Regions from separate parts of the Dorea amylophila genome, predicted to be linked through region 2. Evidence: a T-box and tRNA genes for the amino acid it is inferred to sense, from the RefSeq annotation. Region 2 holds a T-box; the other holds one or more tRNA genes.
What was found. The T-box of region 2 lies ahead of OCV72_RS07630 (valine--tRNA ligase). A T-box ahead of a tRNA ligase gene usually reads a tRNA of that ligase, here a tRNA-Val.
Positions count from the first base shown of each region.

Region 1: it has a tRNA-Val gene. The T-box ahead of OCV72_RS07630 (valine--tRNA ligase) is inferred to sense a tRNA for this amino acid. The anticodon was not compared.

Region 1 covers NZ_JAOQJW010000019.1:51,266-67,767, reverse strand. The annotation lists gene OCV72_RS12325 (DUF4091 domain-containing protein) at 1-183, shown strand, start outside; gene glgB (1,4-alpha-glucan branching protein GlgB) at 457-2,241, opposite strand; gene OCV72_RS12315 (TetR/AcrR family transcriptional regulator) at 2,421-2,978, shown strand; partial or broken gene OCV72_RS12310 (helicase C-terminal domain-containing protein) at 2,975-5,343, shown strand; gene OCV72_RS12305 (LysR family transcriptional regulator) at 5,419-6,297, opposite strand; gene OCV72_RS12300 (TIGR01906 family membrane protein) at 6,408-7,115, shown strand; gene OCV72_RS12295 (phosphoribosylformylglycinamidine synthase) at 7,225-10,992, shown strand; gene gdhA (NADP-specific glutamate dehydrogenase) at 11,384-12,718, shown strand; tRNA gene OCV72_RS12285 (tRNA-Val) at 12,914-12,986, shown strand; tRNA gene OCV72_RS12280 (tRNA-Met) at 13,009-13,082, shown strand; tRNA gene OCV72_RS12275 (tRNA-Met) at 13,091-13,164, shown strand; gene OCV72_RS12270 (hypothetical protein) at 13,360-13,671, shown strand; gene ispF (2-C-methyl-D-erythritol 2,4-cyclodiphosphate synthase) at 13,675-14,226, shown strand; gene OCV72_RS12260 (GNAT family N-acetyltransferase) at 14,253-15,257, shown strand; gene OCV72_RS12255 (response regulator transcription factor) at 15,371-16,078, shown strand; gene OCV72_RS12250 (sensor histidine kinase) at 16,050-16,502, shown strand, end outside.
Region 2 covers NZ_JAOQJW010000010.1:16,829-33,330, reverse strand. The annotation lists gene OCV72_RS07690 (stage V sporulation protein AD) at 1-559, opposite strand, end outside; gene OCV72_RS07685 (SpoVA/SpoVAEb family sporulation membrane protein) at 594-1,055, opposite strand; gene OCV72_RS07680 (stage V sporulation protein AB) at 1,060-1,476, opposite strand; gene OCV72_RS07675 (stage V sporulation protein AA) at 1,436-2,110, opposite strand; gene OCV72_RS07670 (hypothetical protein) at 2,061-2,288, opposite strand; gene OCV72_RS07665 (SigF/SigG family RNA polymerase sporulation sigma factor) at 2,401-3,114, opposite strand; gene spoIIAB (anti-sigma F factor) at 3,093-3,548, opposite strand; gene spoIIAA (anti-sigma F factor antagonist) at 3,550-3,861, opposite strand; gene OCV72_RS07650 (tetratricopeptide repeat protein) at 3,992-5,356, opposite strand; gene OCV72_RS07645 (hypothetical protein) at 5,456-5,605, opposite strand; gene OCV72_RS07640 (bifunctional folylpolyglutamate synthase/dihydrofolate synthase) at 5,598-6,938, opposite strand; gene OCV72_RS07635 (LTA synthase family protein) at 6,925-9,129, opposite strand; gene OCV72_RS07630 (valine--tRNA ligase) at 9,228-11,888, opposite strand; T-box leader at 11,954-12,205, opposite strand; gene OCV72_RS07625 (AEC family transporter) at 12,285-13,229, opposite strand; gene OCV72_RS07620 (DNA-deoxyinosine glycosylase) at 13,276-13,773, opposite strand; gene OCV72_RS07615 (GAT domain-containing protein) at 13,863-14,708, opposite strand; gene hydE ([FeFe] hydrogenase H-cluster radical SAM maturase HydE) at 14,851-15,912, shown strand; gene hydF ([FeFe] hydrogenase H-cluster maturation GTPase HydF) at 16,001-16,502, shown strand, end outside.

The DNA.
Region 1 (16,502 bases), on a different contig from region 2:
GCATTGACAGATCTGCGGGCACTGGAACTTTTGGAATCCCTGACCAGCAGGGAACATGTGATGGAACTAATCGAAGGTGAATTGGCGGAGCCATTGACATTTAAGCGGTATCCGAAGTCGGATATGTATTTGATCATGTTGAGAAACCGGGTGAATAAGGAAATCCAGAAATTTGGTATTTAAGTTATTAACAATCCGCTGCCAGTCACGACTTGAAGGAAACAATAGATAAGGATTATTGTGAATGTGGAATGCCGTTAGAAACAATTAGAGAGTCAGAAGCACCGTTAAAGGAACGAAGCGAACGTGTTTGAGGCGAACGCCGAGTTTGAGCGTAGTTCCTTTGCTTTTAGGTGATTCTGACTCTCTTAGTGTTTCTTATGGTATGGAACCTGAACAAGAAGCCTTATCTATTGTTTCCTTCAAGGATTGAGAGGCCGCTTTCCCGTTAATAAATTAAATCCCAAAATACACTGCTGAATACGCCGAAAGATCCAGCACAGCTTTCCCATCCGTAACCTTCACTTTCTTCTTCGTATACTTCTTACTTCCTCCAAATGTTACATCATCACTAGCCAGAATCACTTCCAGTTCCTTTGCATCCGTTATTGGAAGCTCATATCCTTCCTGATCCTCATTCGAGAAATTAAAGACAGCAACGATACGATCTTTTCCATCTGTTCTTTCAAACGCATAGATACAGCGCTCTTCCTGATGGCAGTCCAGCCACTGAAATCCTGTATTCTCATAATCTTTGGCAGAAAGAGCAGGAGTTGTCAGATACAGATGATTCAGTTCCTGCATGAAGTGGTGGAAAGTATCGTGTATCGGATACTTCAGGATATCCCAGTCCTGCTCACGCTTTTCATCCCATTCGCGGAGCTGGCCGATCTCGTTACCCATGAAGTTTAATTTTTTTCCCGGATGTGCGTACATATACATATAGAACGCACGCGCCTGTGGAAATTTCTCTTCGTATTCTCCATGCATTTTCTGGGCGATGGTTGCCTTTCCGTGAACCACCTCGTCATGTGAAAGCGGAAGAAGGAAATCATCGTTATAATAGTACATCATGGAGAAGGTAAGCTTGTGATAATCGCGGCTTCTGTATTCCGGTGCGGTGCGGAAGTAGTCAAGTGTATCGTTCATCCAGCCCATATCCCATTTGTAATCGAATCCAAGTCCGCCCTGATCTACAGGTTTTGTGACACCTTCAAAAGAGGTGGAATCTTCGGCGGAGAGCATGGCTGTCGGATGCATTGTCTTTAATCCGCGGTTCATTTCACGGATAAAATCCACCGCATTATTGTTAACACCTCTTGCAGGTTCGCCCTGCCAGTAGATGATACGGCTGATGGCATCCATGCGGATTCCGTCTACGTGATAGATACTTAGCCAGTAATTTGCAGCAGACTGAAGGAAGCTTCGGACTTCGCCTCTGGAGTGCATAAAGTTACAGCTGCCCCATTCGCTGACACCGACATCCTGGTGTGGATATTCATAGAGTGCAGTTCCGTCATAGTCGGACAGTGCATAGTGATCAACGGCAAAATGTACCGGTACAAAATCCATGATGACACCGATGTCATTCTTATGGCAGGCATCAATGAATTTCATCAGTTCTTCGGCAGTTCCGTAGCGGGCGGTCGGACTGAAGAATCCGGTGTTCTGATATCCCCAGGATTCATCACATGGATGTTCGCTGAGCGGCATAATCTCAATATAATTGTAATCATTTTTTTTCAGATAAGGAATCAGGATATCGATCATTTCCACATAAGTATACCAGTCGTCTGCTTTTTCAGAAGGCTTTTTAAATGATCCGAAATGCAGTTCATAGATGTTCAGCGGCTTGTCCTTGCATACCGAACGCTTCTGCATCCATTTGCTGTCTTTGAATTTATAGTGGGACAGATCGCGGATGATGGAAGCAAAGGCCGGGCGTAGTTCCATGCCGAAGCCGTAAGGATCGCAGTGCTCTACGCAGTTTCCGTCCTGTCTGTAGATGCGGTACTTGTACATCATGCCCGGCTTTGCACCTTTGGCATAGCATTCCCAAAAATTGCCGTCATAAGTTTTGTTCAGTTCCCATTCCTGCCAGTCGTTAAATTCCCCAATGACTGTAATGCGTGATGCGGCAGGTGCAAAGGTACGGAATGTGGTTCCGTCTTTGTCCGGGTGTGCGCCGAGAAATTCATAAGCGTCGAATATTTTTCCTGTGTAAAATCCGTAAAAATCCATATTAACCTCCGTGAAAATGCAACGTAAAAGATCAACTGTCGAAAAGATAATGGACAGTAGTTGCTTTTTTGATTTATAATTATATTATAAGAAAAATGCGAGGAGGTATCCACCAACAAAACCGACGAAAGGATGGATAACCGACGAATATGAGAAAATGTTGGGAAATGGGAGGTAAGATGGATCTTAGAATTGAGAAAACAGAGCGGGGAATCAAGAACGCATTTATCGAACTGCGTTCCAGGAAACCTTTGGAAAAGATAACAGTAAAAGAACTATGTGAAAGCGCAAGGATTAATAAGTCTACCTTTTATGCGCATTATAAAGATATCTACGATTTGTCAGATGCGATGGAAGAAGAAGTAGTACAGTCGATTGCGAACAGTATCCAGCATCCGGAATATCTGCTGGAGCATCCGGCAGAGTTTGCACGGGAACTTCTGATGGCTTATGTATCGCAGAATTCCCTGACGGCGATTTTATTTTCCGGCAGTCAGGCGAATCATTTTGCGGATAGTATCGAGTGGAGCATCAAGCAGATGATCTTTGAAAAATACCCGGAATTGAAAGAAGATACAGCAATGAATGTGATGCTCAGCTATTGTATCCAGGGAAGCTACCACGCTTACCAGAAGAATCGGAGCGGAGATATCATGACGGTGATCGATGTGATCGCAGGGATGACGGGAGCGATTCGATCGATGTATGAAGAACGATTGGGGGAAAGCAGATCATGAATCTGGAACAGCCGTGTATCCGCATTTCGGTGCGGAATCTGGTGGAATTTATATTAAGACATGGAGATATTGACAACCGGACCGGAGGGGCAGATAAGGATGCCATGCAGCAGGGCAGCCGCATACATCGGAAAATCCAGAGACAGCAGGGGGCAGAGTACCGTGCAGAAGTTCCGTTAAGATATCAGATCCCGTGTGATGGATTTATCCTGAGTGTAGAAGGAAGAGCGGACGGAATCATACAACTTCCGAAGCGTGTGGTGGTCGACGAGATCAAAGGTGTATTTAAAGATCTGAAACGTCTGGAAGAGCCACAGCTTTTGCATCTGGCACAGGCAAAATGCTATGCATATATTTATGCAGAACAAAATAATCTGGAAGAGATCGGAGTGCAGATGACGTATTGTAATCTGGATACCGAAGAGATCCGCAGATTCCGGGAGACATATACCCGGGCAGAACTTAAAAAATGGTTCGAAAAGCTGGTATCTGAATATGAAAAATGGGCAAGATACCAGATGACATGGAGAGCAAAGAGAAATGCTTCCATTAAAACCGTAGAATTCCCATTCGAATACAGAGATGGACAGAAGAAACTGGTTGAGTCTGTATATCGGACCATTTTAAGAAAAAAGAAATTATTCATCCAGGCACCTACCGGAGTCGGCAAGACGATGGCGGCCGTATTTCCGGCGGTGAAAGCTGTCGGGGAAGAACTGGGAGAAAAGATTTTTTATCTGACGGCCAGGACGATTACCAGAACGGTGGCAAGTCAGGCATTCGCGATTCTGAGAGAACAGGATCTGAAGATGAAGGTCATCACATTGACGGCAAAAGAAAAAATCTGTTTCTGTGAAGAAACCATCTGTAATCCGGATGTGTGTCCATATGCAAAAGGGCATTTTGACCGTGTAAATGATGCCGTTTATGAACTGCTCACATCGACAGACGAGATGAGCCGGGAAGTATTGGAAGAACAGGCAAGAAAATGGAATGTATGTCCATTTGAAATGGCACTGGATGTATCACAGTGGGTAGACGCAGTTATATGTGATTATAATTATGTTTTTGATCCAAATGCACATCTGAAACGCTTTTTCGGAGACGGCGTCAAAGGAGAATACCTGTTTCTGATCGATGAGGCACACAATCTGGTGGAACGCGGCAGGACGATGTACAGCAGCAGTATTTGCAAGGAGGATTTTCTGAAGATCAAAAAGCTGGTAAAATACGGGGAACCGAAACTTGTCTCGGCGTTGGAGAGCTGCAATAAGCAGCTTCTGGAATTGAAAAGAGAATGTGATGGCTGCCAGATACTGAACAGTGTGTCACATGTGTATATTAAGCTTCTGTCTTTGATGACGAAGCTGGAAGAGTTTATAGAAGACTGTAGAGATGAAGTGATACGGAAAGAGGTGCTGGAGTTTTACTTTGGTATCCGTAATTTCATATATATTCATGACCGGCAGGATGAAAATTATCTGATCTATTCAGAACTTAGTGAAGAAGGAAAGTTTTACCTTCATCTGTTCTGTGTCAATCCGGCAGGATGTCTGCAGGAATATATGGGGAAAGCAAATAGTACGATATTATTTTCGGCAACATTTCTTCCGATCAATTATTATAAAAAACTGTTATCTACAACAAAGGAAGACTATGCAATCTATGCGGAATCTCCATTTGAACCAGGCAAAAGATTATTGCTTCTGGGAAATGATGTCAGCACGAAGTATACCAGGCGAGGACCGGAGATGTACCGGAAGTATGCAGAATACGTGATGCATGTGATAAAAGGAAGAACAGGAAATTATATTGCATTTTTCCGTCTTATCGATTCCTGGAAAAAGTCTGGGAAGTATTCATGGAATTGCCACAGGAACAGATTGAAGTTGTAGTACAGTCCCAATATATGACGGAGCAGGAACGGGAAGAATTCCTGAAAAAATTCGAACAGGAAAGAACACACAGCCTGATCGGTTTCTGTGTGATGGGTGGTGTCTTTTCAGAAGGAATTGATTTGACGGAAGATAAACTGATCGGGGCAATGATCATCGGGACAGGACTTCCGCAAGTGTGCCTGGAACGGGAACTTTTAAAGTATTATTTCGACCGGAAGAATCTGAATGGATTCGATTATGCTTACCTGTATCCGGGGATGAATAAGGTGTTACAGTCCGCAGGAAGAGTTATCCGGACCGATCAGGACAGAGGTGTGATCACACTGTTGGATGACCGGTTTATGGACAGACAGTGCCAGGAGGTGTTCCCGAGGGAGTGGAATGATTTCCAGATCTGTAACAGTGAAAATATTGAAGAAAAGATTGCAAAATTCTGGAAGGCGGAAGAACAGACAGATACGAAATAAGCAGCATTAAAAAGAAAAATACCATGAGGAACATATGCTCCTATGGTATTTTCCGTCATGCATCCGAAAGATGTATTAAAAATAAGATAAAAATTCCTGCGCGGCCTTGGATATCGGGACTTTCTCGTTATATGCGATGACAAGCTCCCTTTCCGGAAGTACTTCTTTTGTCTCGACAATGAAAAGCGAATCCGAATCGGAGGTTTGAGAAAGGCAGAAATCCGGAATAAATGCAATTCCAAGTCCGATGCGGGCAAGGTCAATGAGAAGATCATTACTGCTGAGTTCAATCTCCGGAACCAGATCCAGCTGGTTCTGAAGAAACAGATTGTGCAGATATTCACTGGTCGTACTTTTTCTGTCCAGCATAAGGATCGGATAGTTCAGAAGTTCTTTGAAAGAGAGCTTCTTTCCTTTTAATTCCTCAAATGCCTTGTCTGCGATAAATACATCCTGAAAATCTTTGATTTTTTTTACATTCGGAACATTCCCGAGATAAGCATTCGGTGAATTGACAACGATCAGATCCACCTGTCCGGTCTCAAGGAGTTCTACACAGCGAATGGATGTCGCATTGGTAACTTTGATATGCGCTCCGGGAAATTCCCGGTGGAAACGTTCCAGATAAGGTACCAGAAAATACCGGCAGATCGTGTCACTGGCTCCGATATGAAGCTGTCCTCCGCGTGCGCCGACATCGAGGAGCTGGCTTTCGCCGCGCTTGATCAGGCTGATCGCCGGTTCGATGTGGCGCAGAAGGATCTCGCCTTCGGTAGTAAGACGGACTTTCTTGGTACTCCGGATGAATAAGGTCTGATCCAGCTTCTTCTCCAGTGCCTTGATGGACTGGCTGACAGCCGACTGTGAGATGAACAATTGCTTGGAGGCTTCCGAAAAGCTTAAGGTGGAAGCTACATAGTAAAATACTTTATATAATTCATAGTTAATATCCATGATAAGTCCTCCTAATGAATCTTAACTGTATTATAAGTGAAATGAAAGAAAATTACAACCGTATTTATAAATAGAAGTGTTATAATAATGAAAAGCAGGAGGAAAAAGACTTGAAGAAGTTAACAACGATCATATCTGTTACGGCCATGATGTGTGCAGTGATGGCGGCACTGATATTTAGTATATGGCTGGCCGTATATGGAGACAGTAATTACAGGTTTTATAAAAAAGAATATCAACGCTATGAAGTGACGGAAGATCTGGATATGAGCATAGACCATGTCATGTATGTGACAGAACATATGATGAATTATCTGATCGGGAAAGAGGAGGAGCTGTCGGTTGTGACGACAGTGGAAGGAAGAGAGCAGGATTTCTTTAATGAAAGAGACCGGCTGCATATGCGTGATGTCAGGAATCTGTTCCTGGGAGGAATGAAAGTCGGAGTAATCTGTCTGGCTGTGGCAGCAGTTATACTGGCGGTACTGAGAAAACGGGAAGAAGACTGGAAGAGACTGTATTTCAGAACATATTCGATCGCACTGAGTGCCTGGCTGGTCATAGGCGTACTGCTGGGGATTGCATTCTGTGTAGATTTTACAACGTGTTTTACGATTTTTCATAAGCTGTTTTTTACCAATAATCTGTGGGTATTCGACCCGGAGACGGATTATATGATACGGATGCTGCCGGAGGGATTCTTTTCAGATATGGTGATCCGCATCAGTGAAGTGTTTGGTGGAGTGCTGCTTCTGATATGGATTGTATTGTTTTTGGGAAAAAATAATTGCAAAAAGGAAGAGAAAAAAGTTGATTAATAAGTGTGAATTATAAAAGTGTTTAGATATATTAATTGTATTAAATAATGATTGTTGTGTTATACTAACAATAGAAAATGTGTAAAAATTCATTTGTGGAGGATTACTTATGAGCAATGTAAAAAGAGTGTACGTGGAGAAAAAATCAGGATTTGATGTACAGGCAAAGGAACTTAAGACCGAGATCCGAAGCTATCTTGGAATCAAAGACGTAGACAGCGTCCGTGTACTGATCCGTTACGATGTGGAAAACGTATCGGATGAGACATTTGAGAAAGCATGTAACGGCATCTTTTCTGAGCCACCTGTAGATACATTATATAAAGAAGAATTTCAGGCAGAAGAAGGAAGCAAGATCTTTTCCGTAGAATTTCTTCCGGGACAGTTTGATCAAAGAGCAGATTCCGCTGTGCAGTGTATTCAGTTTATCAAAGAAGACGAGCAGCCGGTAATCCGCACTGCGACTACTTACGTGATCCATGGTGGAAACGGAACTGTTTCGGATGAAGAATTCGAAGCAATCAAAGAGCATTGTATTAACCCTGTAGATTCCAGAGAAGCACAGGAAGAAAAACCGGAGACACTGGTTACTGTATTCGATGAGCCGGCAGATGTAAAGATCTTTGACGGATTTAAAGATATGGAAGAAAGCAAACTGAAAGAATTATACGATTCTCTCGGACTTGCCATGACATTTAAGGATTTCCAGCATATCCAGAATTATTTTGCGTCAGAAGAAGACAGAGATCCTTCTATGACAGAGATCCGTGTTCTGGATACCTACTGGTCAGATCACTGCCGTCATACAACATTCTCGACAGAACTTACAGATGTTTCGTTCGGCGATGGTGATTACAGAGAGCCGATGGAAGCAACTTATAAACAGTATATCGCTGACCACAGTGAGATTTTCAAAGGAAGAGAAGATAAGTTTGTCTGCCTGATGGATCTTGCACTGATGGCAATGAGAAAATTAAAACGTGAAGGAAAGTTACAGGATCAGGAAGAGTCTGATGAGATCAATGCATGCAGTATCGTTGTTCCAATCGAGGTAGACGGAGTGGAAGAAGAGTGGCTTGTAAACTTTAAGAACGAGACACATAACCATCCGACAGAGATCGAGCCATTCGGTGGTGCTGCTACCTGCCTTGGAGGAGCTATCCGTGACCCATTGTCAGGACGTACTTATGTATATCAGGCAATGCGTGTTACAGGAGCCGCTGATCCTACCGCATCTGTAAAGGATACATTAAAAGGAAAGCTTCCACAGAAGAAACTGGTCAGAGAAGCAGCCCATGGATATAGTTCATATGGTAACCAGATCGGCCTGGCAACCGGAGCGGTAAAAGAAATCTATCATCCGAATTATGTTGCAAAACGTATGGAGATTGGAGCAGTGCTTGGAGCAGCACCGAGACGTGCGGTTATCAGAGAGACATCGGATCCTGGAGATATCATCATTCTTCTTGGCGGACGTACCGGACGTGACGGCTGCGGCGGAGCAACCGGATCTTCCAAAGTACATACAGAAGAGTCCATCGAAACATGTGGGGCAGAAGTGCAGAAAGGTAATGCACCGACAGAAAGAAAGATCCAGAGATTATTCAGAAGAGAAGAAGTCAGCAAGCTGATCAAGAAATGTAACGACTTCGGTGCAGGCGGAGTATCCGTTGCTATCGGAGAACTTGCAGACGGACTTCAGATCGATCTTGATAAAGTACCTAAGAAATATGCCGGTCTTGACGGAACAGAGATTGCAATCTCTGAATCACAGGAACGTATGGCAGTTGTTGTAGATCCAAAAGATGTAGATGAATTCATGAAATATGCATCCGAAGAGAACCTGGAGGCAACAAAAGTAGCAGTTGTAACAGAAGATCCAAGACTGGTACTTTCATGGAGAGGAAAAGAGATTGTAAATCTTTCACGTGCATTCCTTGACACCAACGGAGCACACCAGGAGACAACGGTAGCAGTTGACATCCCGAACAGAAAAGACAGTATCCTTGTAAGAGAAGATGTGAAAGATGTAAGAGAAAAATGGCTTGGTATGTTAAAAGACCTGAATGTATGCTCACAGAAAGGTCTGGTAGAGATGTTCGACGGATCGATCGGAGCGGCTTCTGTATTCATGCCGCATGGTGGAAAATATCAGAAGACAGAGACACAGGCAATGGTGGCAAAACTTCCGGTATTAACAGGAGACTGCGATACTGTAAGTATGATGAGTTACGGATTCGATCCGTATCTGTCAACATGGAGTCCATATCACGGAGCAATCTATGCAGTGACAGAATCTATCGCTAAGATCGTAGCAGCAGGCGGTGACTACAGCAAGATCCGTTTCACATTCCAGGAATACTTCCGTCGTATGACAGAAGATCCACACAGATGGAGCCAGCCGTTTGCGGCACTTCTTGGTGCTTACAGTGCACAGCTTGGATACGGACTTCCTTCTATTGGTGGAAAAGACAGTATGTCAGGAACGTTTGAAGACATTGATGTACCGCCGACACTGGTATCTTTCGCAGTAGACATTGCAAAAGAGAAAGACATTATTTCACCGGAACTTAAGAAAGCCGGAGATAAACTTGTATGGCTTCGCATTGAGACGGATAATTACGATATTCCTGTATACGGAAAGGTTATGGATCAGTATGGTAAGTTTACCGAAGATATCCACAGCGGCAAGATCGTAGCAGCTTATGCATTAGACAGACATGGTATCGCGGCAGCAGTCAGCAAGATGGCTTTCGGTAACGGCATGGGTGTGAAGATTGAGCATAATGTAGATGCAAGAGATTTATTTGCACCGGCATTCGGAGATATCATTGCAGAAGTACCTGCAGATAAGGTGTCTGAACTTGGAATTACCTATACCGTGATCGGTGAAGTGACAGATAATGCGGCAATCGAATATAAAGATGTGAAGATCGCATTAGAAGAGGCAGTATCTGCATGGGAAGAAACACTGGAAAAAGTATTCCCGACCAATTCCGGAGCGGAAGGACAGGATGCGAAGGTGGAGACAGGATTATATGATACATCAGATATTTATATTTGTGACCACAAGATCGCTCAGCCGACCGTATTTATCCCGGTAATGCCTGGAACAAACTGTGAATATGACAGTGCGAAAGCATTCGAAAGAGCAGGAGCAAAGGTGATCACAAAAGTATTCAGAAATATGAGTGCATCTGATATCGTTGATTCTGTAGAAGTATTTGAAAAAGCGATCGAACAGTCACAGATCATCATGTTCCCAGGTGGATTCAGTGCAGGTGACGAACCGGACGGATCAGCAAAATTCTTCGCAACAGCATTTAAGAATGCGAAGATGAAAGAAGCGGTAGAAAAATTATTGAATGAGCGTGACGGACTGGCACTTGGTATCTGCAACGGATTCCAGGCTCTGATCAAGCTTGGTCTGGTACCAAGTGGAGAGATTACAGGACAGCAGCCGGATTCACCGACACTTACATACAACACGATCGGCCGCCATATCTCCAAGATGGTCTATACAAAAGTAGTAACGAACAAATCTCCATGGCTCAGAGAAGCAGAACTTGGCGGAGTATACACCAACCCTGCATCTCATGGTGAAGGAAGATTTGTTGCAAATAAAGAATGGCTGGACAAGTTATTCGCAAATGGCCAGGTTGCAACACAGTACTGTGATCCGGAAGGAAATATCACAATGAACGAAGAATGGAATGTCAACGGTTCTTACTGTGCGATCGAAGGTATTACAAGCCCGGACGGACGTGTACTTGGTAAGATGGCGCATTCAGAAAGAAGAAACAGAAGTGTGGCAATGAACATTTACGGAGAACAGGATATGAAGATCTTCGAATCAGGAGTAAAATACTTCAAATAATGAATGTTCAGGTGTCTGAGACTTCCGGTGATGAGATGAAAATTGACATCCTTGTATTATAATAAATGCAATTTAGAGCGCAATCTGTTTCATAAAAATGAATAAAACATGAGAAAAAGCACAAAACCCTTGCAAAATCTGCAAGGGTTTTGTAAAAAGTTGCAAAAAATAATAAAAACTGTAAAAAATATCTTGCCAGATACACTTGTTTGCTTTACAATAGTAAAGGACAAAGGCGTCAGGGAAAAACAGATGGCGTAAGTCATCTGCTTTTTTTATTCCAAAGCGTGTAGAAAAAACAGCCGGCGGCTGGATCGCAGTATTTGGACAAATTGTTGGACAGGGACGCTTTTGAAAAGGATACGTATATTATTTTAGGAGGTAGAAAGCTATGTCATATGTTGATGAAGTACTAGAGAAAGTAGTAGCTAAGAATCCTGCAGAGCCAGAATTCCACCAGGCAGTAAAAGAGGTATTAGAGTCATTAAGAGTTGTTGTAGAGGCTAACGAGGAGAAATTCAGAAAAGACGCTCTTCTTGAAAGACTTGTTGAACCTGAAAGACAGATCAAATTCCGTGTTCCATGGGTAGACGATAAAGGACAGGTTCAGGTTAATACAGGATACCGTGTACAGTTTAACAGCGCAATCGGACCATACAAAGGAGGATTACGTCTGCACCCATCTGTAAACCTTGGTATCATCAAATTCCTTGGATTTGAGCAGATCTTCAAGAACTCACTGACAGGACTTCCGATCGGCGGAGGTAAAGGTGGTTCTGACTTCGATCCTAAGGGAAAATCAGACAGAGAAGTAATGGCATTCTGCCAGAGCTTTATGACAGAACTTTGCAAATATATCGGAGCTGACACAGATGTTCCTGCAGGAGACATCGGAACAGGTGCAAGAGAGATTGGTTACATGTTCGGTCAGTACAAGAGAATCAGAGGCCTGTATGAAGGTGTTCTGACAGGAAAAGGATTAAGCTACGGCGGATCTTTAGCAAGAACAGAAGCTACAGGATATGGACTTCTCTACTTAACAGAAGAATTATTAAAGATCAACGGAAAAGACATCAAGGGAATGACAGTTGCAGTTTCCGGAGCTGGTAACGTTGCAATCTATGCAATCCAGAAAGCTCAGCAGCTTGGAGCGAAAGTTGTAACAGCAAGTGATTCTACAGGATGGGTATATGATCCGGACGGAATCGACGTTGCAGCATTAAAAGAAATCAAAGAAGTAAAACGTGCAAGACTGACAGAGTACAAGAACTACCGTCCTAATTCAGAATATCATGAAGGACGCGGTGTATGGTCTGTTAAGGTTGACCTTGCTCTTCCATGTGCTACACAGAACGAACTTCACCTTGAAGATGCAAAACAGTTAGTTGCTAACGGATGCGTAGCTGTATGCGAAGGTGCGAACATGCCTACTACATTAGAAGCAACACAGTATCTGCAGGAGAATGGTGTAATCTTTGCACCTGGTAAGGCTGCAAATGCCGGTGGTGTTGCTACATCTGCACTTGAGATGTCACAGAACAGCGAGAGACTGAGCTGGACATTCGAAGAAGTAGATGCAAAACTGAAGAACATCATGGTAAACATCTGCCACAACATGGACGATGCTGCAAAACGTTACGGAATGGAAGGTAACTATGTTGCCGGAGCTAACATTGCAGGATTTGAAAAAGTCGTAGATGCTATGACAGCTCAGGGAATCGTATAATATTTTCAAAAATGCCCCGCAGGCCTTGTGTTTGCGGGGCTTTTTTTGAATCAGATTAACGCACAGCGATTTTGAATTATTCCGGTTATAGAAGAAATTGTAGAAAAAATTTGAAAAAATCAAAAAAACAGTTGACTTTCCAAAAAACCAATGCTATACTAACGAAGTCGGTTCGAGAGAGACGACAAAATATATGGGATCATAGCTCAGCTGGGAGAGCATCTGCCTTACAAGCAGAGGGTCATAGGTTCGAGCCCTATTGGTCCCATACATTTTCTAAAATTGGTTGTGGCGGGATAGCTCAGTTGGCTAGAGCACACGGTTCATACCCGTGGTGTCGCTGGTTCAAATCCAGTTCCCGCTACTGATTATGGCGGGATAGCTCAGTTGGCTAGAGCACACGGTTCATACCCGTGGTGTCGCTGGTTCAAATCCAGTTCCCGCTATTTTTGTGCCAACGTATGCGGAACAAGCTGCCTGTGGCAGGTTTGCTGCATTTCTATATATCGTAACACAGCAAGAGAGTCGGAAGTATCCGGTTCTTTTTTTGTTGTTTAATTTTATATATCGAAGTATACAAGAAAAGCAAAATCGTCTATAATACATTACATGTGATGTATAGAAACAGGAGGGATAGGAATATGGTACCAAGAAGCAGTTTGATCATTCGTTCGCTTGCCGGGGCGTATATAACTTATCTGGGAGGAAAACTTTTAGTGGATTCGCTGAAGAATCATCCGGACAATTATGTGTTTTATGCGGGAGCCGGGGTTGTTTTTGTGATCATAGGAATCTTCTGGCTTGGAAAATATGGTTCAAAGCTTATAAAAAAGGAATATCAAGATGACAGTGTGATGGGACAATTAAAAGATAAGGAAGAACAGTCAGAAGAAGCAGAAACAGAAGAAGCAGAAACAGAAGAAGCAGAAACAGAAACAAAGGAAGGAGAATAATATATGCGTGTAGGTATGGGCTATGATGTACATAAATTAGTAGACGGAAGAGATCTGATACTTGGCGGAGTAAAGATCCCTTATGAAAAGGGACTTCTTGGTCATTCGGATGCAGATGTATTATTGCATGCGGTCATGGATGCACTTCTTGGGGCGGCGGCGCTTGGAGATATCGGAAAGCACTTTCCGGATACCGATCCGGCGTACAAGGGAGCGTCCAGCATAAAACTTCTGGAAGAAGTAGGGAAATTAATTGATGAAAAATTATATGTGATCGGCAATATCGATGCAACGATCATCGCACAGCGCCCGAAGATGGCACCGCACATTGAACAGATGAGAAAAAATGTGGCAGAAGCACTGCACATTGAAGTTGAACAGGTGAACATCAAGGCAACAACGGAGGAAGGACTTGGATTTACCGGAACGGGAGAAGGTATTTCTTCTCAGGCAATTGCAAGTCTGGATACGATTGCTAATTACAGTTACAGAGTCGGACCAGCAGAAGGCGGATGTGCCGGATGCGGCGGATGTATGAAAGCGCAGGACAGATAAGAAACTTGTTGGGAAGGAAAATCAAAATGAAAATAAGAAAACTGGAAACAGGAGAAAAGCTGAATACAAGAAAACTGTACGAAGAAGTGTTTTCAGAAGACAGCAAAGACTTTGTTGACTATTATTACGAAGAAAAAGTAAAAGACAATCAGATTTATGTGGTAGAAGAAGACGGGGAGATACAGGCGATGCTGCATCTGAATCCGTACGAACTTGCAGTAAACGGCAGCAGAAAAGACGTGAATTATATTGTTGCTGTTGCAACGAGAAAAGCATATCGGAAACGTGGCTTTATGGCAGGAATGTTGAAACAGGCGTTAAATGATATGTATGCAGATGGAGAGACATTTACATTTCTGATGCCGGCATCGGAGAGCATCTATCTGCCATTTGATTTCCGGACGGTGTATGAACAGAATCGGGCATATTATGATCCGAAAGCGGAAGTGGAAGAAGGTACAGATGTGACGGATGCCTCAGTGGAAGATGCAGAAAAAATGGCTGTTTATATGGAAGGCAGGCTGTCGCAGTCGTATCAGGTCTACGCAAAAAGAAATACAGCTTATTATGAACGTCTGATCAAAGAATATGCAAGTGACGGAGGGGCATTAAAGATATATAAAAAAGAAGGAGCGGTCACAGATATTAAGATCGCGGCAGAGGCTGAAGAAGTAGATGGGGAAAAACCTAAGATTATGATCCGTATCATAGATGTCAGACGGATGCTGATGTCTTTGAGACTCAAAACATTTATGGGAACATGCTTTACGGTGACAGATCCGGTTATCAAAGAAAATAACCGATGTGTCATGATTACGGGGACAGAATTTTCGGGAGTGATGCTGATGGATGGAAAGCCGGAAAACAGTGAAGGAACACTCACCGTAGCGGCGCTTACGAGCCTTGTATTCGGTGTGAAGACCGCAGAAGAAATCTGTGCGGATGGTGATGCAGTCATGTCGGATCGAATGAAAGAAGAATTAGATAAGATCATTCCATTGTCACGGATTTATCTGAATGAAACGGTATAAAGAAGAATCTTTTGTTTTTCTTTAGAATTTTCTGAAGTCACCCTTAAGAAATACCGGATAGGATGATAATAACAGAGGAAAAAGCTGGAATCAGGAAAAGGATGAAAAATGTGATGGAGATGAATCATGTACTGGTCGTAGAAGACGACAAGGAAATTAGGGAAGGCGTGGAGATATATCTGAAGAGTCAGGGCTATGAAGTATTTCAGGCGGCTGATGGTGCAGAAGGACTGGATGTTATAGAAAGGGAAGATATTCATCTGGCAATCGTGGATATCATGATGCCGGTAATGGATGGAATCTCTATGGTCGTAAAACTCAGGGAGAAGTATGATTTCCCGGTGATTTTTCTTTCTGCAAAATCAGAAGAAGTGGATAAGATCATGGGATTGAATATGGGGGCTGACGATTATGTGACAAAGCCATTTACTCCGATGGAACTGCTTGCCAGAGTCAATTCGCAGCTTCGCAGATACCGCAGGTTTATGGAACGGCTGGAGGATAAGAACGAAAATTCCAGGATCCATACGATAGGCGGACTGGAGATCAATGAGGATAATGTAGAAGTGACCGTTGACGGCGAACCGGTAAAGATGACTCCGATCGAGTACAAGATCCTGCTGCTTCTGATGAAGAATCCGGGACGGGTGTTCTCTGCGGAGGAGATCTATGAGCGGGTATGGAATGAACGTGCGATTAACACCGATACGATCATGGTGCACGTCAGAAATATCCGTGAAAAGATAGAAGTAAATCCAAGAGAACCAAAATACTTAAAGGTGGTGTGGGGCGTTGGATACAAAATTGAAAAACAGGCGTAAACTGGGACTTTTTCTTGCTGCTGTGACGATACTTGGAGCAGCGTTTTTCATGATATATAATTATCATACGATATATAGAAAAGCAGTCAGTGAAGCGCAGAAGACTTATACAACTTCACTTTCAGACAGGGAATATCTGGAAAGCTTTCTGGAATTCAGTTATGTCCTTTATAATCAGGAGATATCATCCAAGACAGGAGAAGCAAAAATGTCTCAGGAGGAGATCAGTGATGCTGCAGAAGTATGGATGGAGGATTATGAAGCGTTATATCCATATCTGGATTACAGGATTGAGGATGGATCAGGGGCAGTCCTGGGACGAAGTACAGCGAATACTGGAAAGGGTCTGGCAGATGACAGTTTCAAAGAATATGCATTTGGTATGGTACTGACTTATGATGAACACGGAGATCTGGATGTAAAA
Region 2 (16,502 bases):
CGACCGTCACTCCGGTGATCCTCACATGACTCCTGTTCTTTCCAACAATAAATGCTCCACTTCCGGTCACCGTCCATTGTGCAGACAGCGGTCTCTGATTCGCATAACTGAGCGGAAAACGGAATTCCTTTTCTGCACTTCCGAAATGGCTGGATGTCACTACGAGCATCCGCTCTCCGTATCCTGCCGCCACACACATCGATGCCAGGGCGAGTGCTTCCCCTGACGTTGAACATGCACCGTACAGACCAAACATCGGTATCTGCAGCTGTTCAACTCCAAGTGATGTTGCTACTCCCTGCCTTAGCAGATCGCCTCCGAACAGATACCGGATGGCTCCTGCCGTCAGATGTGCTTTACCAAGTGCCAGCTGACAGGCTTCTTTCTGCATACTGCTTTCCGCTTTTTCCCAGGTGTCCTCCCCGAACATATCATCCTGACCCACCATATCAAACCTGCTGCCAAGTGGTCCTTCCCCTTCTTTCTTACCGACGACAGATGCACTTTCCTCAATATACGGAGATGCCTTAAATGCTATACTCTGCTTTCCTTTTATCATATTCTTATATCCTCCTGCTATATTTCCATACAGATTATCCCGCAACTCCTGCCGCTTTTAGCAGCCAATAGAACAGTCCAAGCAGCCAGCTTGTAAATATCCCATACAGGATCACCGGTCCGGCAATGGTAAATATCTTGCACCCGATTCCTATAACCTGTCCTTCTTTCTTGTATTCAATCGCCGGTGCTGCCACTGAATTGGCAAATCCCGTAATCGGTACCAGCGCTCCTGCACCGCCCCACTTTGCGATCTGTGGATACAGATTGCATCCGGTAAGCACTGCACTCAGAAGCACCAGAAGCATCGAACACCAGCTTCCACTCATATCCCTGCCCAGTCCCGCTTTCTCGCAGATATTCAGAATGCCTTGCCCGATCACACAGATGACACCGCCTGTAACGAATGCTTTCGCCATATTTACCGGCAGATTATGCACCGGTGTTTTCTGCCTGACATAATTTTCATATGACTGTTGTTGTTTTTTCTTCTCCATATCATCACCACCTCTTCCAGAAAAACAATAATGCGCCCAGACCTTTTCCAAATGCGATTCCAATCATCACCGCTGCAATCCCTCTTACCATACGGATTCTCCTGATAAAGATCGGAAACAGATCCAGCATTTCCGTCAAAGCCATTGCCCAGCAGCCCACAAAGATTCCTCCGAACAGTCCCATAACCGGAAGCAGACAGCCTGCGAACGGAACCGCCGGATGATACACAGAAATAACGGCGCCCAGACTTCCTCCGGCTGCAACCGCATCTTCATATAACATAACCTGTTCTCCTGTATGTGTCCGGTCGGCAAAGTCCGATATCACACCCAGGCCTATGATAAAAGAAAAAAGTCCGCCTGCCGCCGTAATCCCTGCACTAAATCCCAGTAGTGCCAGACATATGTTTTTCGCCAACATCCAGTTCTTTCTCCTTTCTGGAATATGTCTCTACCAGCGTTGTCTGTATATCATTCTCGTAAAGACGCATCTCCACCTCCATCGGTGTCGGATCTACCGACAATCGTTTTTTTCCGAAATGATTGAAGAATGTCAGAATTCCTATCACAATACCAATACAGTATGTGAACTCCAGGATTGTAAATCCATCTGACTTTGTACCGGTTAAAAGTTCATATACCTGTCCAAACATTCTGGTCACACCTACATCATTATTGAATGCCATTGTTGAAAATGCTGCGCCAAAGAAACTGATCAGTACTACAGCCACAATCTTAACGACATGGATGATCCCGCCTTTTCCATCCTGTTCCTCATACGTCACGATAAAATCCGTTTCTCCGATATTTTCTACTGCTGCATCCGGATAGATCTCATGAATCTTCTGTATCACTTTCAGAAGTGATACCACTGTTCTACGCTGTCTCTTATCATCCGGATGATGAAAGGTCAGCAGATGAATGCTCCGGATCCTGGCAAGCATTGCCGGGTCTGTACACTCTATCTTCAGCACATCACCGATCATCACGGATGTCTTTGCCACCTCAACATTCCGGTCTGCCTTTATATATACAGTGCCTGCCTTCCCTGCCATCTTTCTTCACCTCCGTTTTTTCATCCTGATAGTATACCGTCTTCTTTACCAACGTTCCTTCATTTACTCCGTGACTGCCTTTTACATCATGAAAATAATAAATAAATCCTATGATCACTGCTGCTGTAATAACAAAGATCAGGCACATCCTGATCTTCTTTCTGCCTTCTTCCAACATTCTCACCCTTTCTTCCCATGCTTTCTTTTACCGGATCTCATGAGTTAGTATGCCGGATTCTGACAATTCTATGCATGGATTCCATACATAGAATCGATCCCTGACGTGCCTGTTATAACTTCTCTCTTAAATTTTTTAATATCTTCTTTTCCATTCTGGATACCTGAACCTGTGAAATTCCAAGTTCTTTTCCCACCTGTGTCTGTGTCTTTTCCGAAAAATATCGTAGATAGATCAGCTTTCTCTCGTCCTTATCCAGATTTTTCAGCAGTTCTTTCAATAGCAGATGATCTACAACTCTTTCTTCTGCCGCATCAGCCTGACCGACTTTCTCCATCAATGACATTTCCTGTCCTTCTTTTTTACAGACAGGTCTGTGCAGTGATTCCACATCCGTACATGCATCCATTGCCATCGTCAGTTCTTCCGGTGCGACCTTTAAATCTTCTGCAATCTCTGCAACCGACGGCTCTCTTCCCAACTCTTTTCCGAGCCTTTCCTGCGTCTGATACGCTTTGTATGACAGTTCTTTCAGTGAACGACTGACCTTGATCATTCCGTCATCTCTCAGGAACCGCTTAATTTCACCGCTGATCAGCGGGACTGCATAAGTTGAGAATTTCACTTCAAAACTCAGATCGAACTTGTCAATTGCTTTCAGCAGTCCGATCGTTCCGATCTGGAACAGGTCTTCCATTTCTGTTCCGCGCCCTGCAAAGCGTCTTACGATACACCAGACCAGTCCCGTATTTTCCTCCACAATCTGTGCTCTTGCTTCGTCATCCCCTTCGTGAGATTTCTGAATTAAAGCGATTGTGTGGTCCATATCTTTCGTCCTTTTCCGATTGTCTTTTTCATTTTCACAATGGTTCCTTTTCCCGGTTCGGAACTCACTTCAACCTGATCCATGAATGCTGTCATAAAAGAAAATCCCATTCCTGACCGGTCAAGTTCCGGCCTGGTGGTAAATAACGGCTCCATCGCTTTTGTCACATCTTCGATTCCTTTTCCATGATCTTCCACTTCTATCTCCAATGTGTCTTCACAGGTTGCACATCGGAGGAATATCTTCTCCACCCGGCATTCATAGCCATGAATCACCGCATTCGTCACAGCCTCCGACACAGCCGTTTTTACATCTGCAACTTCCTCAACTGTCGGATTCAGTGATGTCATAAATGCTGCAACGGCAACTCTGGCAAATGATTCATTCGAGGAATAACTGTCAAAAATAATCTGCATTTCATTGGTATTTTCCATTTTATTTCTCCTCCTCATATATCTGCATGATTTTTGTTACCCCTGACATAGTCAGGATCTTACGGATCCGTTCGCTGGTATGTACCGCACAGACTTCGCCGCCCAGCATATAGATTTTACGGTAACGTCCCATGATCACTCCGATTCCCGAACTGTCACAGAATTTCGTATCTGCAAAATCAAAGATCACATACCGGATATGATTATGTTCAATCAGATGATCGGATTCCTTTCTTATCTCTTCCGCATTGTGATGATCCAGTTCCCCCGGTAAAAATATAGTCAGATAATTCTCCTGTACCTGATACTTCATGTTATAACTCCCCATTTACATCTTTCTATTATTTTGCATAGTGCATAAACAAAAAAGGACATACACCTCTTACGTGTATATCCTTCTCTTTTTGTATTTCTGCCATTTCTATACCAGGACAACGCATATCCTAGTTATTATTCTTCTTACTCTTCTGTGCATTCTGCGTATCAAGTGCTTCCTGTGCATCGGTCGCAGCCTGTGTTCCCTCATGCTCTTCTATAATCTTCTGATAATACGCATTCGCCTTATCCTGCTCACCCTGTTTTTCATAAGACTGCGCAAGCAAAAGCATGGCCTCTCCGTTCTGGTATCCCTCATCCATCTGTACCACCTGCTCCAGATTTGTTACCGCCGTGTCATAATTTGCCACTTGATAATTCTTCTGGGATGTTGCATACAGGCTTTCACAGACTCTTGGATAAATCTTCTCTGTCAGACTGTCATATTCTTCTTTTCCGGATGTGCCAAGTGTATCTGCATTAATCTTCAGCAGTTCTTCTGCCAGCGCAGAATTACTCATATCTCCGGTTGAATAATGCGATACAATCGTCATCAGTGACTCATAACTTGACTTTGTCACCTCCGCAGTCTGTTTCTGTTCCTCTGCAGCTTTGGTATCTGTACGGTATGTTTCCAGTTCTTTTTTCAGTGCACTGATCTGTGACTTCTGCGTCGCAATCTGATCACTGAACTTCACCGTCTGCTTGTTCACCTTGCTCTGTCTGGATGCAGATACTGCCGGCATGACCAGGAAAGCCATAACCGCAACTCCGACAGCTACACCAATTGCAATATTTATCATTGTGTGCAATCCGACATTATCCTTAAGACCGGATGCGACAGGCTGGATGATCGTTTCATTTCCGATATTATAAGTTACCGTCTGTCTTCTTTTTTTCTTCGTTCCCGTATCTTTATCATCGACCAGGCGCACATTCCTTGACTTCCGCACCTGATTCAGTTCATGCATGTAACGCATGGTGATATCATCTGTCTTGTCCAGCTTGTGTGCGATCCGGATATTCTTTCTCGCCTCGGAATACTGTTCATCCATAATGTAAAGCAGTGCCAGAAGCTGATATGCTTTCACATATGTCGGATGCATCTCAATTGCTTTCTTAAGCTGGAGTACAGCCAAATCCTCACAACGCTGGTAACAGTAATCCAGTGCCTGATTGTATCTTTTGATCGCCTGATTGATCTGATCCAACTCGTCTTTTTTCTCTTTTATCTTTATAATATAATAATTGGCAATGTTCTCTTTCGGCTGGAGATTCTTGCTTAACACCCATTCCGTCAGTGCTTCTACCACATCACCTCTTCCGTAATAGACAAGTCCCAGAAGATTTCTCGATGCGATGTTATCTCTGTTATATTGTAAACTCTTTTTCAGCGATGTGATTGCTCCGGTCAGATCCCGGATGTTCGCTCTTTTAAGCCCGTCATTATACCAGTAGTTCGACTGATACGCCAATTTTGTTGTATAATCCATATACTTCCCTCTATATTTCCGTTACTGTTCATACAGCGCTGAGACTTTCCATTCCGGAATTCTTCCCTGTGAACTGTAACCGCTTTTCTTTGCCGCAGTTTACTGTGGATCGTCCTGCTTCGTCTGTTCGATCACTTCTCTTAAAAGATCTGTCATATCTGTCAGATCATCCTGGTAAATCGCATCTCCCAGTTCCTCTACTTCCAGACTAGGCTGGAATTTCTTTAATTCTTCTTCAAAATCAAGCATCTATGGCACCTCCTGCCAGTAACTTTTTTATCATCCCTACAAGGTATAATGAGCCAAGACAGTATATCTCTCCTGACTCCCCCCGTTTATCCAGTGCCGTTCTGACGGCATCTTCCAATCGTTCTTTACAATACACCGGTCTGTCTGTATACCGGCGGAAGATATCTGCAAGTTCCTCAACCGGAACACCTCTCTCGTCTTCGATCTGTGTGACGATATATGCTTTCACATCCAGATTCCCGCACAGGTATTCTATCATCTCATCGTACTTCTTATCCGATACTGCGGAAAATAATAATATCATCTCACCGCGTTCAGACTCATCCAGTGCCTTTACGCTTTCTACAAACGCCTGCATTGCACCCGGATTATGCGCACCGTCTACCGTGATATGTGCTCCGATCCGTTCCATACGTCCTTCCCAGTGAAGCTGTGCAAGTACCTGTTTCCACCGGTCCATATGTATCTCTTCTCCCGCAAGCAGATATTCCGACGCTTCCAGTGCAAGTTCTGCATTCATCGCCTGATAGCATCCGCACATCGGCACCTGAAAGATAACATCTTTATCATACGCACTCCGTCTGGAAAATGCAATATATTTCCGGTGAACTTCCCGGATTTCATACGCATGATTCGTGACTTCTCTACAATATACGCCCAGTTCTTCTCCCTTTGTCCGGATTACTTCTGCCGCTTCTTTATTACTTCCGTCAAAGAATACCGGAACTTTTGGTTTAATGATTCCGGCTTTTTCAACTGCGATCTTCCTGATCGTATCACCAAGAATCGCCGTATGATCCAGACTGATAGACGTAATGATGGACAGTGCCGGCTTCTCAACCGCATTTGTTGCATCCAGTCTTCCTCCCAGTCCGGTCTCCAGGATAATATATTCTACATCTGTTTCTGCAAATGCAGTCATCCCCATTCCGAATAAAAATTCAAAATAAGACGGATGTTCGATTCCATCTTCCACCATCCGGCGGACTGTTTTTAAAACCTTGCGGAATACTTCAAGAAATGTCTTATTATCTATCTGTACATTATCCATCCGTATCCTTTCATTTACAGATACAAGATGAGGGGATGTAAAGAACCCGGTTCTCTTCCCCTCTGCCATAAGTATGGCCTGTAAGTATGCACATACAGACCCTTTTCCATTGGTTCCGGCAACGTGGACGATTTTCCTGTCCACTGCCGGATTTCCTAATCTTTTTAAAAATAATTTTGTGTGCTCCAGCGTATGTTTTTTTGTAAATTTCGGAATTTCTTCGATATATGCGGCTGCCTCTTCATATGTGAACACTTCTGGTTCTTTTTTATTTAACATCATATTCCTGATCCACCCAAGATTTGTTCTTATCGGTTGCTGTACCTTCCTGTTTTACAAGCTGTCCGTTCTGATAAATATATTTATCGGACATCCGGAAGATTGTATCACTGGAGCCAACCTGTCCGACCTGTATTACATCTCCGTCTTGCAATTCTGTCTCTGATAGATTAATACGTGTATTATTCAGGAAACTGCTCTTCTGCTTTTCTCCATTCACATATACGCGGCTGTATTTTGTAAAGTTCTCGCCGTACAGACTATATCCGCTGCTGAGCTGCGGAACAATACTGCTCAATGACACATCACGGATTCCCATTACCATATGCCCTTCCGTGATCGGAGGATGATTGTTATAAACATACTGCTTTCCATACAGGATATCATACTGCAGAAGTTCCAGGTCTGAAAGATAATTCTTCGTTCCTTTTCTCTGCTGATGGTAATTGAACACTGTACCGGAATGAATATCCAGTCTGTTCAGGATCTCTGACATCAGCTGGTAAGCAGGAATATTCTTGTCCTGTTTCTGAAGTCCGACATTATCCCAGATCACATAATTTGTATTATATAAATAACGGCTCTTTAAGTCTTCTGCTTTCAGTCCCATGGTTGGAAGATGATCCCCATAAAATACAACTACAGACGGTTCCTTTCTTGCTTCCACTGCCTTGATCAGATCACCAACAAACTGATCCATCTCATAGACCTGATTCACATAATATTCCCATTTATTTTTTAGTGCTTCATCTTCAATTCCTTCAACCTTGATCTTTGGATTTTCGATCAACTGCGTCTCCGGATAGTTTCCATGTCCCTGAACACTGACAGTGAATACAAAGTCTTCTTGATCTGATGTATCCATGGCTTCCATGATATGCTGTGTCAGGATCTCATCCTTCGCCCAGCCGTTCTCTGTCGTCTGAAGGACATTCATGAACTCCTTACTGGTAAATGTATCAAATCCCATATTGTTAAAGACATTGGCACGGCTATAGAAGTTACCTGTATTATCATGCAATGCATGTGTCCCGTATCCAAGTGCGGCAAGTGCGGTTGCAGCACTCTCTGTCGGATGTTTCTTCGAGTATGTCTTATATGGATATTCTCCCGGTCCGAAGTAACGGAGATTCATTCCTGTCAGTACTTCAAACTCTGTATTTGCCGTACCGGCTCCCACCGACGGTACCTTGAAATATCCGGATGAATAATTCTGGTATAAATTATGCAGGTTTGGACACGCATCTTCAGATGTGGTAAAGAACTCTGCATTTGCCACATCAAAATATGACTCCAGCTGTACTACAATAATATTCGGAAGTTCATCGGAAGAACGGCTTGTTGTGCTCTTATTCAGCTCTCCGTTTTTATTGATCTTTGCCATTTTTTTCTTTGTGTACCCGTTTGGCTCACTGATTCCGGTATTGAACAGACTCGCCGAAAAACAATATGGAAGACCGTAATCTTCATAGGCAAATGCAATATTTCCAAAATACGTAGATACTACTCTTTTGTCTATTGCTGCATTCGTGACAAATGTGTAAAGTATGCAGCACACAACAATTCCCAGCAGCGATGCTACGTGGTGTAGCTTTCCTGTATACTGTCCGCCGCGTCTCCACATCGAGACCAGCCAGACCACAAGCGCAGCTGCTCCGATAGCGATCACAACGACTTCAAAGCCATTACAATAGTTATTGATCAGTGCGATTCCGTCTCCTGCGATTTTAAGATCCTGTGCATTAAACGGTGTAACCCTCTTTAGCAGGATATATCCATTGGCAATTCCGAGGATAATCCACAACGCACTGATGATGATACGGACGAAGATCCTCCGCTTGAACAGATATACAATAGAGAAGGTTACGAAGATCATAAACGCATTGTACAAAAATACCAACGGTGTTCCTGTCATATAGTTCCAGGCAGCAGCGAGCGAATGTCTGGAAATTGCTTCTATTGCAAAGTTAATGATGCACGCAAGCAGTGCATGAAATATCAAAGAGAATCGGTTCATGAATGCATAGACCGGCTGCATCTTCTTTGCAAATGCACTGTTACGTCTTGCTTCCAGTATTCTCTCGCGTCGTTCATGTCTGCCTTTCCAGTATGCAATGACATCCTCTTTCTTCAAATTTCTTATTTTGCGGATTTTTCCCTTGATATCCGGTTTCTTTAACTGAAATTTTTTCATATAATCCCCTTTGATATCTAATCCGCAGCTATCCTGTTACTGATAACTGCGGAAATATATGGTTGTCTATAGGTTTTAATATTTATAACTTTCTTCTCTTAAGACTGTTTTGCTTTTAATCCTTCCAGCCTTTCTTTTACCTGAGCCATCATCTGCTGATAAGTTTCCAGTTTTTCTCTTTCTTCCTGAACCTTTGCAGCCGGTGCTTTACTTACAAATTTTTCGTTGTTCAGCATTCCGTTTGAACGTGCGATCTCTTTTGTCAGTCTTTCCTCTTCTTTTGTCAGACGTTCGATCTCCTGTTCAAAGTCGATCAGCTCTTCCAGTGGAAGATATACCGTTGCATCCGGAACTACAATAGATACTGCGTCTTCCGCAATGCCTTCTGTCGTCTTCTGAAGTACCAGTTTATTAAGTGCTGCCATATTCTGAGCTGCATTACTTAACATTGCAAGACCTGATCCGAGCTGTTCATCTTCACATACAACATAAGCAGTTGCTTTTCTTGAATTTGGAACATTCATCTCTGCACGTACGTTACGGATACCACGGATGATCTCTTTGTAGTGCTCTACAATGTTCTCTGCGATCGGGAAGTTCCAGTCTTTTTCATATACCGGCCAGTCAGACATCATCAGTGACTCTTCTTCCGGTACTAACTTGCTGTAGATCTCTTCTGTAACGAACGGCATATATGGATGAAGCAGTTTCAGAGATTTCTTCAGTACTTCTTTCAGTGTCCATAATGCATCGTTTGCTCCCTGTGGATCTTCCTCTGCATGGTAGATACGGTATTTTGCAATCTCAATATACCAGTCACAGAATTCATCCCATAAGAAGTCGTATATCTTGGAAAGTGCGATACCAAGTTCAAACTTGTCCATATTTTCTGTTACATCTTTTACAAGATTGTTGCACTTGGACATGATCCATCTGTCAGCCGGACGTACAGTAAAATCAGCCGGTTTTTTCAGTTCTTTATCGCCCAGATTCATCATGATAAATCTGGAAGCATTCCATACTTTATTTGCAAAGTTACGGCTTGCTTCTACACGTTCATTGTAGAAACGCATATCATTACCAGGTGCATTACCTGTCATTAATGTCATACGAAGTGCATCTGCACCATACTGATCGATGATCTCCAGCGGATCGATACCATTTCCAAGGGATTTACTCATCTTGCGTCCCTGTGAGTCACGGACCAGACCATGGATAAATACTGTATGGAACGGTGCTTTTCCAGTATGTGCATATCCTGAGAATACCATACGGATTACCCAGAAGAAGATAATATCATAGCCTGTTACCAGAACATCTGTCGGATAGAAGTAATCCAGATCCTCTGTCTTATCCGGCCATCCGAGTGTTGAGAATGGCCACAGTGCTGAACTGAACCATGTATCCAGTGTATCTTCATCCTGTGTAAAATGTGTGCATCCGCATTTCGGGCATTTCTCCGGTGCGCCGTGTCCAACTACTACTTCACCACACTCGTCGCAGTAATAAGCCGGAATTCTGTGTCCCCACCAGATCTGACGGGAAATACACCAGTCACGGATATTCTCAAGCCAGTGCAGATAGATCTTATTGAAACGTTCCGGAACGAATCTTAAGTCGCCGTTCTTGATCGCTTCAATCGCTGGTTTTGCAAGGTCTTCCATCTTAACGAACCACTGCTGCTTGATCATTGGCTCTACGGTTGTGTGACAGCGGTCATGTGTTCCTACATTATGAGAATGTGGAACCACTTTTACCAGATATCCCTGCTCTTCCAGATCAGCTACCATCGCTTTTCTTGCTTCGTAGCGGTCCATTCCGGCGTATTTTCCACCGTACTGCTCGTTGATCGTTGCATCATCGTTCATGATGTTAATCTCTGGCAGGTTGTGGCGTTTTCCAACTTCGAAGTCGTTCGGATCATGTGCCGGTGTGATCTTAACCGCACCTGTTCCGAACTCTTTGTCTACATAGTAATCGGCAACGATTGGGATTTCTCTGTCTGTCAGAGGCAGTTTACACATCTTTCCTACGATGTCTTTGTATCTTTCATCATCCGGATGAACTGCGATCGCAGTATCTCCAAGTAATGTCTCCGGACGTGTCGTTGCGATCTCCAAATAGTCGTCTGTTCCAACGATTGGATACTTGATATGCCAGAAGAATCCGTCCTGCTCCTCATGTTCAACCTCTGCATCAGAAAGAGAAGTCTTACATACCGGACACCAGTTGATGATTCTGGAACCTTTGTAAATATATCCTTCGTTATATAATTTGATGAATACTTCTTCTACCGCCTTGGAACATCCTTCGTCCATTGTAAAACGCTCTCTGTCCCAGTCGCAGGATACACCTAATTTTTTAAGCTGTCCCTCGATCGTTCCGGCATATTCTTCTTTCCACTGCCATGTTCTTTCCAGGAATTTCTCTCTTCCTAATTCTTTCTTGTCAATTCCTTCTTCTTTTAACTGGTTTGTAACCTTAACTTCTGTCGAGATAGCTGCATGGTCTGTTCCCGGAATCCAGAGTGCATTGTATCCCTGCATTCTCTTATAACGGATCAGAATATCCTGCAGTGTATTATCAAGGGCATGTCCCATGTGAAGCTTACCTGTAATGTTCGGTGGCGGCATTACTGTGGTAAATGGTTTCTTACTTCTGTCAACTTCGGCGTGGAAATATTTGTTATCACACCATTTTTCATATAACTTTGCTTCAATCGCTTTGGGATTGTAAGTCTTTTCCAGGTTTTCGCTCATAGTTTCCTCCTCATTTCACACTTTTTTCACATTTTTTTATTACATGAAAAAACCCTTTACATTACGTAAAGGGCGATTGTAGTCGCGGTACCACCTTCATTATACAGGAAAACTCTTCCCCATATATCTCATCTTATTCTTTAACGGGAACGACTCCGGGATGAACTACTACCGTCTTATCATATGTCTCAGGTTCACTCATCCGGCTCCGAAGCTACCTTCCTACGTCTCGTATTCCTTAAGTGTCTCTCAGCCGATGGATCACTCTCTCTGGTATGGACGAACTTACGTGTACTCCTCTTCATCAATGCCTTTACGTATAAACTACTGAATATGATAGCCATCGAATCCCCATTTGTCAAGGATTTTAGGGATTTTTCAGAAACTCTTAAGGAGTTACACCAGACCGAAACATTTCATGATGAAAAGCCATCCCGTTAACGTAAATGCACTGCACATCGTCGTCAGCATAACTACACTTGATGACACGACACCTTCATGTCCCATATTCTTAGCCATGACATAACTGCTGACCGTGGTTGCTGAACCAAGCATGACTAAGATTGCGATCAGTTTCTCTCTTCGGAATCCGATTACTACTGCAAGCGGCATGAACACTGCTACAAATCCCACTAATTTGATAAATGCGGCGATCACGGTCGGTTTGATCTTGCCAAACGCTTTCTTAATATCAAAGGTTGCTCCCATTGCCATCAGTCCCATCGGTGTTGCTACGCCGCCGATACTGCTGACCGCTTTATGTAAGATCACCGGCAGCGGAAGTTTCAGCGCCGACCATAACAGACCTGCTGCAATACCGATGATGATTGGATTCGTAATGATACCGATCAGTGTCTTCTTAACCAGTGCTTTGTCCATGCTTTTTTGTCCCGGCTTGAAAAATGACAGCACAACCACCGCCATAATATTATAAAGCGGTACACTTCCTATGATCATCAATGGTGCCTGTCCGGAATTACCATAGATATTCTGGATAAATGCGATTCCCAGAAGCGCCGCACTGCTCCGGTAAGCCGCCTGGATAAATTCTCCCTGGATGCTTCTGTCTTTCAACAGGCAGGAGATTCCAATTGCGATCGTGATACTGATCAATGTAATAATAAAACAGAAAATTACGAATTTCGTATCCCACGCTTCCTTGATATCTACGACCGCCAGATCGCCGAATAATAATACCGGCAGTGGTATCCGGAAGACGAATTTGTTCATCTTATTGGCAAACTCTTCGTCCATCCACCCGATCTTATTGAAAAACAGTCCCAATACCATCATTAAGAAAATGGGAACTGTTGCATTTAAACTAAACACCAGATTATCCATTATACTATATCCTCTCTTGCTTTGATATCAGAAAATATCTGACTCCTTATTCCAGATATTTTCTGATTTCAAAATACGCTTCATAGAGCTGCTCATACGATGTTCTGCAGTTTGCCGGACTGGTGGATGGTAACCCGATTGCCATAATCCCAGTCTTCGGATAACAGAACTTCTTATATAATTGGAACGCTTTCGTTCCCGTCGTAAAGATTGCTTTGATATCAGCACATTCAAGTATCCTGCTCATATCATTCGGCTGTGGATTGCGGATACTGCTGTCATCTGCTCCTTTGATATCACATCCCGCCAACACATCCCATACTGCAATACCATTTCTTAATGCAAATGTAATCTTATCTTCTCTTGTCTCCGGATACGCTTCTCCACAGACATCCGATACAACTTTCCAGAATCTGTTTCTTGGATGGCCGTAGTAGAAGCCGACTTCACGGGATTTCGGAGACGGCATGGTTCCGAGCATCAGGATTTTGGAATGTTCATTGTAGATTGGTTCGAAATTGTGGATGATATGTTGTGTTTCCATGTTTGAATCAGCTCCTATTCTTCAATCTTTAATGCAGCTTTACATGTCTTTTTATAACATGCAATTCCATATTTCAAAATTTTGGATTTTTATCTGTCATCTTTCCAGCTCACGATCAGCCCTGCAAGCAGGAATACCACTCCTGCTCCGGCAGAGATACATCCCATCCAAAGGAATGCCTTCAAATTCACATCAATCGTACGTCCAAGTATTCTGTCCGTCAGTAAGCTGAGTACCTTATTTCCCATAAGTCCGATTCCCGGCGCAAAGATAGCACCGCAGATCAGACCTTCTACACCAAGTGAAAAGAGACCTCTGTATCTTGGATAGCCCAGTAGAATCGTCAGAACCGCAAGAATCAGGATTGCTGCTCCCGCTGCCACACGGCACGGCATAGACAATAATATGGTATAAAGCTTTGCAACTTTTCCCTGCACCGTACTGGTATCGTTCATATTATCATACAGGTTTGAAGCATAGCTGTTCAGCACATCCTGCACATCAACCAGTTCTTCTTTCAACTGCTGTTTCATCATTGCCAGCATATCGTCATTTAATTCCGGATTCGTATCCTTAATTTCCTGCATACTGTCATCCAGAATCCGATTCAGTTCTTTTGTTACATCTACGTCTTTGTACGCTTTTCCGCTGGAAAGATCCTCTGTTATCTCGTTCATGACCTTTTGTGTAATTGCCTGTACTTCTCCGTTTTTCTCGATCTTGTTCTGTATCTTTGCGATCCATTCCGTATCATCCGCTCCTGCATAACCGAATACAGCATCCATCATCCGGTGTGAAATTGCAGTATCGACTCCTGCCTGACTGATTGCATCCACCAATACCTTTTTCGCCAGAAAACTTGATCCCAATACCGTTACACTTATGATAAACAACAGTCCGATCAGTACATTTAATATTCTTTTGCCGATTCCCATAATTTGTTTCCTTTCCTTTTTATTTATGCTGCCACACTACATTCCAAAGTTTCCAATGAATTTATTGTCTACTCTTATTAATTAGTATGATATACTATATGGAGATGATTATCAACAACCAGCAATTAAAGGACAACTATAAATGAATACAGATAACCAAAATCAAAAAAGTTTCATTGATAAATTACACAAGGAACATACACTTACCAAAGAAGAATGGATCACACTGATCGAGGGACGCACTCCGGAACTTTCCGAATATCTCTTTTCCCTGGCACGCAAAGAGCGCCACCGCTATTACGGACACGACGTCTACGTGCGCGGACTGATCGAATTTACCAACTATTGTAAAAATGACTGTCTCTACTGCGGCATACGGAAAAGCAATGGAAACGCACACCGGTATCGTCTGTCAGAAGAAGACATCCTGAATTGTTGTAAAGAAGGATATGACCTTGGCTTCCGTACCTTTGTCTTGCAAGGTGGAGAAGACGGCTATTATACAGATGAACGCATCATCCATCTGATCCGAATGATCAAAGAGCAATATCCCGACTGCGCCATCACCCTCTCCATCGGTGAAAAATCAAAAGAAAGTTACCAGGCTTACTTCGATGCAGGCGCCGACCGTTATCTTCTGCGTCATGAAACTTATAATCACGAACATTACAGACAGCTTCATCCATCAAATCTTAGTCCCAGACACAGACAGCAGTGTCTGCGTAACTTAAAGGACATCGGTTATCAGGTCGGCTGCGGATTCATGGTGGGATCGCCTTATCAGACACCGGAATATCTGGCAGAAGATATGCTTTTCATGAAAGAACTGAATCCACACATGATTGGAATCGGTCCGTTCATCCCACACCATGATACCCCATTTGCCGGAGAAGCTGCGGGAACACTGGAGCTTACCTTATATATGCTTGGTCTGATTCGTCTGATGATTCCAAAGGTTCTGCTTCCGGCCACAACTGCACTTGGAACCATCCATCCGAAAGGACGTGAACTCGGAATCCTTGCCGGAGCCAATGTTGTAATGCCAAATCTCTCACCGACGGAAGTCCGGAAAGATTATCTTCTATATGATAATAAGATCTGTACCGGAGATGAATCCGCCCAGTGCAGACATTGTCTGGAAATGCGGATGAAATCCGTTGGATATCAGGTTGTAACAGACCGTGGAGATTCCCTGAATATTTAATCATTGAACAATACCGCAGATTCATACAGTTTTAACATTTTTATATGGTCAGCTTTACACATAGCTGTCAGAAAGCGAGGAATACATCATGAGTTTAAACAGCACACCCTCTTCAGAACGTACACATATCGGAATCTTTGGCAGGCGTAATGCCGGAAAATCAAGCCTGATCAATGCACTTACCGGACAGAATCTGGCAATCGTATCCGATGTACGCGGAACCACGACCGATCCGGTGTTCAAAGCCATGGAACTACTTCCGCTTGGTCCGGTTGTCATGATTGACACTCCAGGTCTCGATGACACAGGAGAACTCGGAAAACTTCGTATCCAGAAAGCCTATCAGGTCTTGAACAAGACAGATATTGCTGTACTTGTAGTTGATGGAACCACCGGAATCACCCCACAGGACAATGCAATTCTTACACGTATACAGGATAAAAAAATTCCTCTCCTGCTCGTCCTCAATAAAGCTGATCTGGTATCCGAACATGTACACCAGGAAATGATCGTATCCACACACCTGAAATATAAGATTCCTCTGGAAAATATTCTGTGGACCAATACCACCGAACATCTTCATATTCATG